DNA from 3 places in the Arthrobacter sp. YC-RL1 genome. Region 1 is predicted to be linked to each of the others. Evidence: predicted binding sites of a transcription regulator. Region 1 holds the regulator's gene; each other region holds the start of a gene.
What was found. The regulator LexA, encoded in region 1, represses DNA repair genes until DNA is damaged. The targets are predictions, from matches to a motif close to TCGAACANNTGTTCGA.
Positions count from the first base shown of each region.

Region 2: the regulator LexA is predicted to act here: its motif matches at 2,149-2,164, upstream of ATC04_RS10025 (HNH endonuclease signature motif containing protein).
Region 3: the regulator LexA is predicted to act here: its motif matches at 1,905-1,920, upstream of ATC04_RS08960 (DUF6504 family protein).

Region 1 covers NZ_CP013297.1:2,720,000-2,723,270, forward strand. The annotation lists gene ATC04_RS12625 (histidinol-phosphate transaminase) at 1-496, opposite strand, end outside; gene ATC04_RS12630 (LysM peptidoglycan-binding domain-containing protein) at 587-940, opposite strand; gene lexA (transcriptional repressor LexA) at 1,197-1,916, shown strand; gene ATC04_RS12640 (ATP-dependent DNA helicase) at 2,029-3,271, opposite strand, start outside.
Region 2 covers NZ_CP013297.1:2,139,500-2,142,770, forward strand. The annotation lists gene ATC04_RS10015 (VanZ family protein) at 1-376, opposite strand, end outside; gene ATC04_RS10020 (DUF2079 domain-containing protein) at 591-2,057, shown strand; gene ATC04_RS10025 (HNH endonuclease signature motif containing protein) at 2,187-3,271, shown strand, end outside.
Region 3 covers NZ_CP013297.1:1,910,533-1,913,803, reverse strand. The annotation lists gene dnaE (DNA polymerase III subunit alpha) at 1-1,523, opposite strand, end outside; gene ATC04_RS08960 (DUF6504 family protein) at 1,557-1,865, opposite strand; gene ATC04_RS08955 (nuclear transport factor 2 family protein) at 2,087-2,590, opposite strand; gene ATC04_RS08950 (SDR family NAD(P)-dependent oxidoreductase) at 2,637-3,271, opposite strand, start outside.

The DNA of each region.
Region 1 (3,271 bases):
AGAGGAAAACGATATTCGGTGTGTGCTCGCGTACCTGCGCGGCAGCAGAGTCGGCCGAGAGAGTGAAATCATCGGCGCGTTGGCCGGCGATGTATTCGGTATCGGTTCCGCTGGCCAGCAGCGGGTACATGGAATAAGTGGGGCCGAAACTCATGACGCTTCGACCGGGGCCACCGAAGGCTTGCAGGATCTGCTGCAGGATCTCATTGGAACCGTTCGCGGCCCAAATGTTCTCGCGATCCAGATCGTGGCCCAGGTACTTGGCTAGGAGTTCACGCAATTCCACGAATTCACGATCCGGGTAGCGATTCAGCGTGGCCGCTGCCTTGGAGACTTCTTGAGCGATTGCATCAATCACGGTCTGCGGAAGCGGATGGGTGTTCTCATTGACATTCAGCTGAATTGGTACGTCAATTTGTGGCGCACCGTAAGGGGACAGCCCGCGGAGATTCTCACGCAAGGGCAGCTGACTCAATAGTTCACTGCGGACATTCACGTCATTAAGTCTAATGGCGCAGTCGTCGGTTCAAGAATTGGCGACAAACCTTGGTAACAATACCTGTCGCCATTTTGAGGGTTTGACCGGCTAGTTGGCCAACACCGGGATCTCCAAGGTGTCGCCAACGCGGATCTCGCTGGAGTCCAGTGCGTTGATCTCCGTGATATGCTCCATGGCCGCATTCACGTCGTAGCCTACGGCGTATTCACGGGCGAGATCCCACAACGAGTCGCCCGGGATGACGGTCACGGCCACGGTTTCAACACCTTGCGGCGAGTTGGACGCCGCCTGGGCACTTGAAGTGAACATGGTGATCAGGAATGCGGCGGCGATGGTCAGAATGAACACCGGGACCCCAACCAGCACGGCCCAGCCGCGACGATTGATGCGGATCTTCATGTGTTCTTTGGTGCGTTTCGAGTCAAGTGCGGCGGTTGCCATGACTATTCTCCTCAACAGTGGCATGATGCGAACCTGTCTTCGAATACTGTTTTCGAAGATGTGTTCGATTCTCGTATATCTTTTCTAACAGAACTTCGCGGAAATTGTCCAGACACTTTCGAACAAATCTTTGAAAGACTCCCTCACATCGACTAAGATTTCGAAGTAGAAGAGGAACGAATACATAACATCACTGGCTTCCGACAGTTAGGCATCCGCCCAGCTCACGACCGGTGATTAGGGAAGGCTAAAGGTCATGTCAGCTTCAGAGCGCACTCCCCGATCGAATGCACGTTCGCTGACGATCCGCCAGAAGAAAATTCTCGAGACCATCCAGCGCTCGATCGGAAAGAACGGCTATCCGCCGTCGATGCGCGAGATCGGCGACACCGTGGGCCTCAAGAGCCTGTCGAGTGTCACGCACCAGTTGAGCCAGCTTGAAAAGCTCGGCTACCTTCGTCGTGATCCACGCCGACCTCGTGCCATGGAGATCCTGCTGCCGCTGCAGCTCAGCGAGGATGCCGCAGCGGCCGAGGCGCCCAAGCCAGCGGAAGAGGCCGGCAAGGAAGATGCGAAGATCATTGAGCTGAGCACCTCCGCGGACACCACTATGGTGCCGCTGGTTGGCCGTATCGCCGCTGGTGGACCGATCCTTGCAGATCAGACGGTAGAGGACGTGTTCGCGCTTCCGCGCCAGCTGGTGGGCCACGGAGAGCTGTTCATGCTTCGAGTCTCAGGAGACTCGATGGTTGATGCTGCGATCTGCGACGGCGACTGGGTTGTTGTGCGTCGCCAGCAAACTGCGAACAACGGCGACATCGTGGCTGCATTGCTCGATGAAGAAGCTACCGTGAAGACGTTCCGGCAGCGCGACGGTCATACCTGGTTGTTGCCGCAGAATTCTCGGTACGAGCCGATCCTCGGTGATGCAGCGACCGTCATGGGACGCGTTGTATCGGTCATGCGTTCGCTCTAATCCGACAAATCGAAGAGCGCTGGGGTGCAGTTCAATATGACTGCGTCCCAGCGCTCTTTGCTTCGACACGGGCTCAGCCGTGCCGGCTTCCGCGGAATGAACCAATACCGATCTAGCGGTTCGGGTCCATCCGCTTGAGGACACCGGTGATGGTCTTCTTGTCCACGGTGGGCCACATCGGCGGCAACGAGGCCTTGAGGAAACTGCCGTAGCGTGCGGTAGCCATGCGTGAGTCGAGGATTGCCACGACGCCCTTGTCCGACACGGAACGAATCAACCGGCCAGCGCCCTGGGCCAGACGGATCGCGGCGTGTGTGGCCGAAACCTGCATGAAACCGTTACCGCCGTGCTTCTGCACGTCTTCGGTGCGGGCCTTGGAGATCGGATCGTCCGGACGCGGGAACGGGATCTTGTCGATAATAACCAAACGGCAGGAGTCGCCAGGCACGTCTACGCCCTGCCAGAGAGTCATGGTGCCGAAGAGACAAGTGTCCCGTTCCTCGGCAAACTGCGCTACCAGAGACTTCATGCTCGCATCACCCTGGCAGAGGATCTCGACGTCGAGGCGCTCGCGCAAGATCGCCGCCGCTTCTTCGGCAGAACGCTTCGAGGTGAACAGCGCCAACGCGCCGCCGCCCGAAGCCTTGATCAGATCCTCGATTTCGTCCAGGGTCTCGGCGGCAAGCTGCCTGCCGGGTTTGGGCAGGTGCTTGGCGACATACAAGATGCCCTGCTTCGGATAATCGAATGGGCTGCCGACGTCGATGCCTGTCCATGACGGTGCACCGGCACCCATGAGCCCCAGTGAACCGGCCACCGAGTCGAATTGCGCGCCGATGGCCAAGGTGGCGCTGGTCAAGATGACGGTACGACCGTCAAAGAGTCCTTCGCGCAGTTTTCCGGCCACGGACAGCGGTGCCACGTTAAGTGTCGCCGGCTGGTTGTCATCCGCCTCGACATAGCCGCGGCCTTCGACAAATTCTCGCGGACGGGTCGTGTAGAGCACCTCCCGGCGGTCTTCGGCTTCGAGCATGCGGATGGCGTCATCCATGACGGCCTGCATTTGCGACCTGGCGGTCTGGCGACCACCATCGGCCGGCGCGTTGGCTTCAGGCTTCGTCAATGCGAGAATGAGCCGGGCCTGTTCCACGATGTCGTTCAGGGCGATTCCCATGTCCTCGCGCAGGCCGGTCTGCAACAACCCGGTCGGTACGCCGGTCAAGGCCTTTTCAAGTCTGTTGGTGGCTTTGACCAATTCGTCAACGTTGACGGCGCAATGGCGCTTGGCCCCGCCCGCTGCGGTGAGCACCATACGAGCCGACAGCGCCCCTGAGACCGAGCTGGTGACGCGGTCC
Region 2 (3,271 bases), 580 kb from region 1:
GCACGGCCAGGATGCCCAGCGGCATGAACAAGATGATGTTGAACAATACCTGCCACAGGGTGAAGCTGGTGGCCAGGCCGCGCAGGCCCACCTGGGCGTAGACGTCGGCGAAGTCGTTCAGGAAGTGCCCCGGGGTCAGCTGCGGGACCGCGACGCCGGGCCTGCAGAACGCGTCGCGCGTGGCCGGCAGCGGCAGCATGGTGTAGCTGAACAGACCGAATCCGTAGAGCGCTGCCGCCGCCGTGGTGATGGTGCGGCGCCAGGACAGGCGCCCGTGGCGGCGGTACTGCAGGGCGAGCAGGAAGATGCCGGCGACGCCCAGGAAGAGGACGCTGCCGAGGATGGCAACCGCTCCAGGCCAGATCATGCTGTTCATATCTCCATCTAACCGCACCCCGGGCCTCCTGCCGCACCCCGGGCGCCGCCCCGGCACTGGAAGGTCGCTGGGAATTTCCGCCATGGCTACGGCGGATTGACTGGGGACTCTGCCCGCCCCGGCAGGTGCAACGTGAGCAATCTCCGCCCGCGCCACCGGCTGCGGCGGGCCGGCGATGCGCCCATTGCCGCGACGAGTCGATAAGCTTTAGTCCATGTCTACCCCGTCCCCCGCGCCCATGACCGGCGCCCACAAGCTGCAGCTCGGCCTGGTCATGCTCGCGGCAGGAATCCTGTACGTCGTCCACTCCTTCCTGCGTTTCGCGCGCTTCGAGTCGCGCGGGTACGACCTGGGCATCTTCGACCAGGCGGTGCGCCAGTACGCGATGTTCAAGGCGCCGATCGTGCCGGTCAAGGGGGTCGACTTCAACCTGCTGGGCGACCACTTCCACCCCATCCTCGCGGTGCTCGCGCCCTTCTACTGGATCTGGAACGACCCGCGGATGCTGGGCATCGTGCTGGCGCTGCTGCTGGTTTCCACCGCGATCCCGGTGTACCTGTTCACCCGCCCGCGCTTCGGGCACCTCGGCGCCCTGCTGACCAGCGCCGCGCTGCTGCTGTGGTGGCCGTTCCAGGCCATCGTGAACTGGGACTTCCACGAGATCGCCTTCGGCGTGCCGATCATGGCGTGGATCATCTGGGCCTTCGACAAGGGCCGCTACTGGCTGGTTACGGGGCTCTCCGCCAGCCTGCTGCTGGTGCGCGAGGACATGGGCATCACCATGGTGGCCGTGGGAATCGTGCTGCTCTTCCACCGCCAGTGGCTCAAGGCCGCGCTCACCGCGGCGCTCGGCCTGCTCGGGTACCTGGCGGTCACCGGCTACCTCATCCCGCTGTTCTCCCCCGAGGGCGAATTCTCCTACTGGCAGTACACCGCCCTGGGCGCCACCGCAGGCGCGGCAGTGCTCTTCCTGGTCACCCACCCGCTGCAGTCGATCGCAATCCTGTTCGACCACCAGCTCAAGTGGGCTTTGTGGCTGCTGACCTTCGTGCCGCTGGCGCTGCTGCCCTTCGCCTCGCCGTACGTGATCCTCGGCGCCCCGCTGTTCCTCTCTCGCCTGTTCAACGACCGGCTGAACACCTGGGCCCCGGTTTACCAGTACGACGCGATCATGGCCCCGATCCTGATCATGTCCGCGGTCCATGTGCTGGGCAAGCTCGCCATCCGCTTCGACTGGTCCCGCGCACGCCTCATCGGCCCGGCCTGGCTGCTGTCGATCTCGGTCATCGCCACCCTGTTCTTCCCGATGGTCTTCCCGCTGGGCAAAACCGTCACCGGCCAGGGCTGGCCGCCGGCCGAACTGATCGCCGCCAAGGAAAAGGCCGTCGCGATGATCCCGGACGGCGTGTGCATCGAGGCCGCCGACAGCGTCGTCCCCCACCTCACCACCCGCACCTATGTCGGGCTGCACGGGGATATCGGCGACGACCTCTCCAGCTGGATGATCATCGACTTCAACGTCGAGGAGCTGGGCGGATGGGATCCGCTGACCCCGGACCAGGCGCTGGAACGCGCCACCGACCTGGGATTCAAGCCGGTGGCCCCGGAGGAGCAGGGCATCCTGGTGCTCCACCGAGACATCCCGGTCGACCCGGTCTGCTCCTCCTACCTGCAGCGGTAGATTCCCGGGCCCGGCACCCTCAGGGTGCCGGGCCCGAGTACCTTCCAGCCGCAGGGCCTCGCAACCCGAACTCGAGATTCACAGGCAATATTCGAATCTTTATTCGATCAAACGCCGTACAATTAACACATGTACGAAGCAATGCAGCAACGCCACCGCCCGCCCGTACCACCGGTCCACACCGAATGCACCGCGGTGCTCACCGCCCTGGCCACCGGGCTCGCCCGCACCCTCGAATGCGGCAGCACCGCCGACTGCGCCGCCGCCATCGAAGAACTCACCGCCCTGACCGCCGGCTACGACTACCTCAAAGCGATGCTCGCCCACCAGCTGGAAAAAGAAGTCTTCCGCACCAACGAGAACAACGGCACCCACGCCAACGACCTCACCCGCGGAGCAGCCAGCACCGTCGCCCTGGCCCGCAAACGCGACCCCCGCGGCCACCGCTCCTACCTGGCCAACGCCCGCATCCTCGCCGAAGACACCCCCTTCCTCGCCCAACGCTTCGCCCTCGGGGAACTCACCGAACCCCAGGCCATGGCCATCCTCACCCCCTTGCAGGACGTCAACGCCGCCCGCCGCACCGCCTTCGACACCCACTTCCGCGCCACCCCGGACCTGTTCGACGGCATGGGACCCAAGCAGATCAGCGAAACCGTCACCCAATACACCCTGCAGTTCGAAAGCCACACCAAGTCCTACCGCATCAAGGAAGCGGGCACCGACCGCTACCTGCGCTTCACCAAGGACCGCGACTGCATCCGCGTCAACGGCAAACTCCCCCTCGCCGCCGGCACCGCCCTGCAACAGCACCTGCGCCAAGAATCCCGCCGGCTGCGCCAGCACGGCGACCCGCGCACCGGCACCCAACTGCAGGCGGACCTGTTCACCGCCTACCCCCTCGCCGGGCACCCCGACAAACTCCCCCTGGCCCTCAACATCAAACTGGTCATGACCGACAAGACCCTGTTCCTCGGCGACCGCACCCCCGCCTACCTCGAAGGCTACGGCTACATCCCCGCCCAGCACGCCCGAGAACTCATCGCCGGCGCGGAAATCCGCAACGAGGACTACTTCCACCACTACCCCGACGCGCACGACGACCTGGCCCTGCGCATCGAAACCTTCCCCGACATCCAGCGGCTCTACACCGCCCCCGGCGACAGCGAGCTGATCGCCATGGACTCCACCGCCCGCGCCTTCCCGCCCGGACT
Region 3 (3,271 bases), 810 kb from region 1:
TCGGTGGCGTCGATCAGGATGTCCAGCTGGGAGTCCTCGGTGAGGCGTTCGGCCAGTTCGCCCAGCTCCGGCTTCTCGGCGAGCGCTTCGCGGAAGGAGGAGGCGGAAAAGCGCCACAGCTGCTTGGCGATGCCGTCCACCTGTCCGTCCTCCAGGCCCAGGGCGGCTCCGGCGTCGCGGACCGCTCCGCGGGCCCGGTAGGCGTTCTGCATGCTCATCAGGCTCACGCGTTCTTCGCCGAAGCTGGCGAAGATCTTGCGGTAGATCTCGTGGCGGCGGGCTGATTCCACGTCGATGTCGATGTCCGGCAGGGTGGTGCGGGTGTCGGAGAGGAAGCGTTCGAAGACCAGGTCGTGGGCCAGCGGGTTGACCTGGCTGATGCCCAGCAGGTAGTTGACCAGCGAGGAGGCGCCGGAGCCGCGGGCCGCCACGCGCACCCCCATGCCGGTGATGAGCTTGACGGTTTCGGCGACGGTGAGGAAGTAGCCGGCGAAATCCAGCCGGTTGATGACCCCGAGTTCCAGGGACAGCCGCTGCTCGACGGTGTGCTTCGTCTCGTTGGGCAGCAGCCGGGGCACGGCGGCGTAGACGCGTTCGGTCAGCTCCTGCATGGCCGGGCGGTGCAGGCCCAGCACCGAGGCTTCGGGGATGACAGGTTTTTTCCAGCCCAGGTCGCCGGCGGGGTCCAGGGCGGCGAAGCTGGCGACTGTCTCGGTTTCCCGCAGCAGCTTGCGCATCCAGCCGCGTTCGGTGGCGCGGGCGATTTCGGAGGCCAGCTGGCGCATCTCCTGCGGGGACTTGAGCCAGCCCTGCCCGTTGGGCTGGCAGGAGTCCATTTCACTCAGGCTGTTCAGGGTGCGGGCGGAGTCCAGCAGGTCGGCGGTGACCGCGCCGTCGGGGTCGGCGTAGCGCACGGCGTTGCTCAGCACCGCCTTTAGGCCCAGTTCCTCGGCGTAGCGCAGCATCCTGCCGGCTTCCCCGAGGTTGTAGCGGGATCCGGGGGTGGACAGATGGGTGGTGATTTCCACGCGCAGCATGGGGCCTGCCAGTTTTTTCCAGTCGGCCAGCAGTGCGCGGGCCTTGGCATACTGCCCGCGGGCCAGCGCCCGGGCCACGTCGGATTCCCCGCCGACCAGCAGCATGAGGTTTCCGGAGGCCACCCGGTGGGCGAGCTGGCGCCGGGTCAACCCGGGGATGCCGCGGGGCGCCTGGTGGGCTTGGCTGATGCTGCGGCACAGGGCCGCGTAGCCAGCTCCGTTGCTGCGCCCGCGGGCCAGCAGGATGATCCGGCCAACTGCATGGCCCGGGGTGTCGAGCAGTGCCAGGTTCACGCCCAGCAGTGGATGCAGCCCGTGTTCCATGCAGGCGGCTACGTGCTTGACCGCCCCGTAGAGCCCGTCGCGGTCGGTGAGGGCCAGCGCTTCGGCGCCCATGGCGTGCGCGGCGGCGGCCAGCTGGGGCGGGGTGGAGACCCCGTAGTGGGCGCTGTAGGAGGAGGCGACATTCAGGTGCGTGAAGCTCATGCCATCGCCTCGAACATGTATTCGAGTAGCGCCTCAGGCGCTGCGGGCATGCTGCTCGTGCAGGCGGACCAGGCGCCAGCGGGTGCTTTGCGCATCGAAGCTGACATCGATGCTGAACGGCTCCGAACGGCCCGAGGCATCGGCCAGCTGCAGTCGCCACATCTCATAATCGGCCACCCCTGCCCCTAGTCCACGCGGGATTCTCATGTTCTCCTCCCACCATTTGCGGCGTTCGAACCAACGTTCGGGTTCAGCCACCAGGCGGTAGTCTTTCCCTCGCCAGGTGACGCGCAGCGGTATTCCGTTCGCTGCGCGGGTGACCTCAATCGGCTCGGTGAACATGCCCACGTGTGCGCTCCTTACTCAACAAATTCATTCTATTCGAACATGTGTTCGATCGGTAGCTACACTAGTCAGCCCGGCCGACAGTTTGGCGCGGGCCCGGTTTCGTGAACAATTTTTTTGATCAGTTCACCGCTCGCGGCGCTGCTGCGGAAGGTACGGCAAAGGCCCGGAGCCCGAGCGGATGATCCGCTCGGGCTCCGGGCCTTCGACGGGCGCCGCTAGGGTGCCGGAACCGCCAGGAACTCGCCCTCTACGATCTGCACGCTCTCATCAAGCGCGCGGGTCATCGACCAGGTGTCGGTGAAGCGGCAGGCGGACATCTTCCACTGGCCGTCCACCAGCACGTATTCGTCGTCGTATTCGCCGGTCTTCAGGTACTCGGTGCGTTCGGCCAGGTTGACCTGGCGGAAGCGCAGCGTCCAGCGTCCCCGGGCGGTGGTGGGGCTAATCAGCGTGATGTCCGGGTGCATGCCGTGGTGCATGTCGAAGATCACGTGCTTCCCGTCGACCTTCGCCAGCGCCACCTGGGTGAAGATCTCGGCCATCGGCTCCACGTCGTCGAAGGCGCCCATGGGGCCGTAGTCGATGATCGCGCCGCGTTCGATGAAGCAGTCGCGGAATCCCTGCGGGTCCTTGCCGTCGCAGGCGCGCCAGTAGCGGTGCTTGAGCGCCTTGATCTCTTCGATCGCTTCCAGCGCGGCAAGGCGTTGTTCCAAATCCATGGATTGTTCTCCTCAAAATTATTTCGGGCGGGTGTTCGGTTGGGGTTCAGCCGATGACTGCGTCGGAAAACACCGGCGGGTTTCCAAGCATGGGGCGGTGGGAGACCGGCTGCGCACCGTTCACGTCCTGCACCCCCAGTTCCGCGGCCACTTCCGCGGCGATCAGCACCTGGCCGCTGCGCTGCATCAACTGCGGGTCGCGGTGCAGCGCGTCGATGACCCGGCCGGGGAATTCCGGGGATTCGGCGGTGGCTTCCAGGTCCCCGTACTGCTCCGGGCTTTTCGCCAGCTCGGCCAGGGTGCGCTCGGTCTTCAGCATCCCCATCCACAGGGAGAGAACGGCGACGCCGTGCGGCTTGAAGTCCACGGCCATGTCGCTGGCCATCTTGTCCACGGCGGCCTTGCCGGCTCCGTAGGCCGGGCCGTGCATGTAGCAGGTGCCGCCGAAAGAGGAGGTGTTCACCACCAGGCCGCCGCCGGCGATCAGCAGCGGCGCGGCGTAGTAGCTGGCGACGTAGCTGGAGCGTAGCCCAACGTTGAACACCTGAAGCAGGTCCAAGGACTTCTCCCAGAACGCTCCGGTGAGCGTCAGCTCCGCCGGGACCGCGTAGGCGTTGTTGACCAGGATGTCGATGGCCCCGTCTTCGGCGGCGATGCGTTCGAAGAGCGCCTTCACCTGGG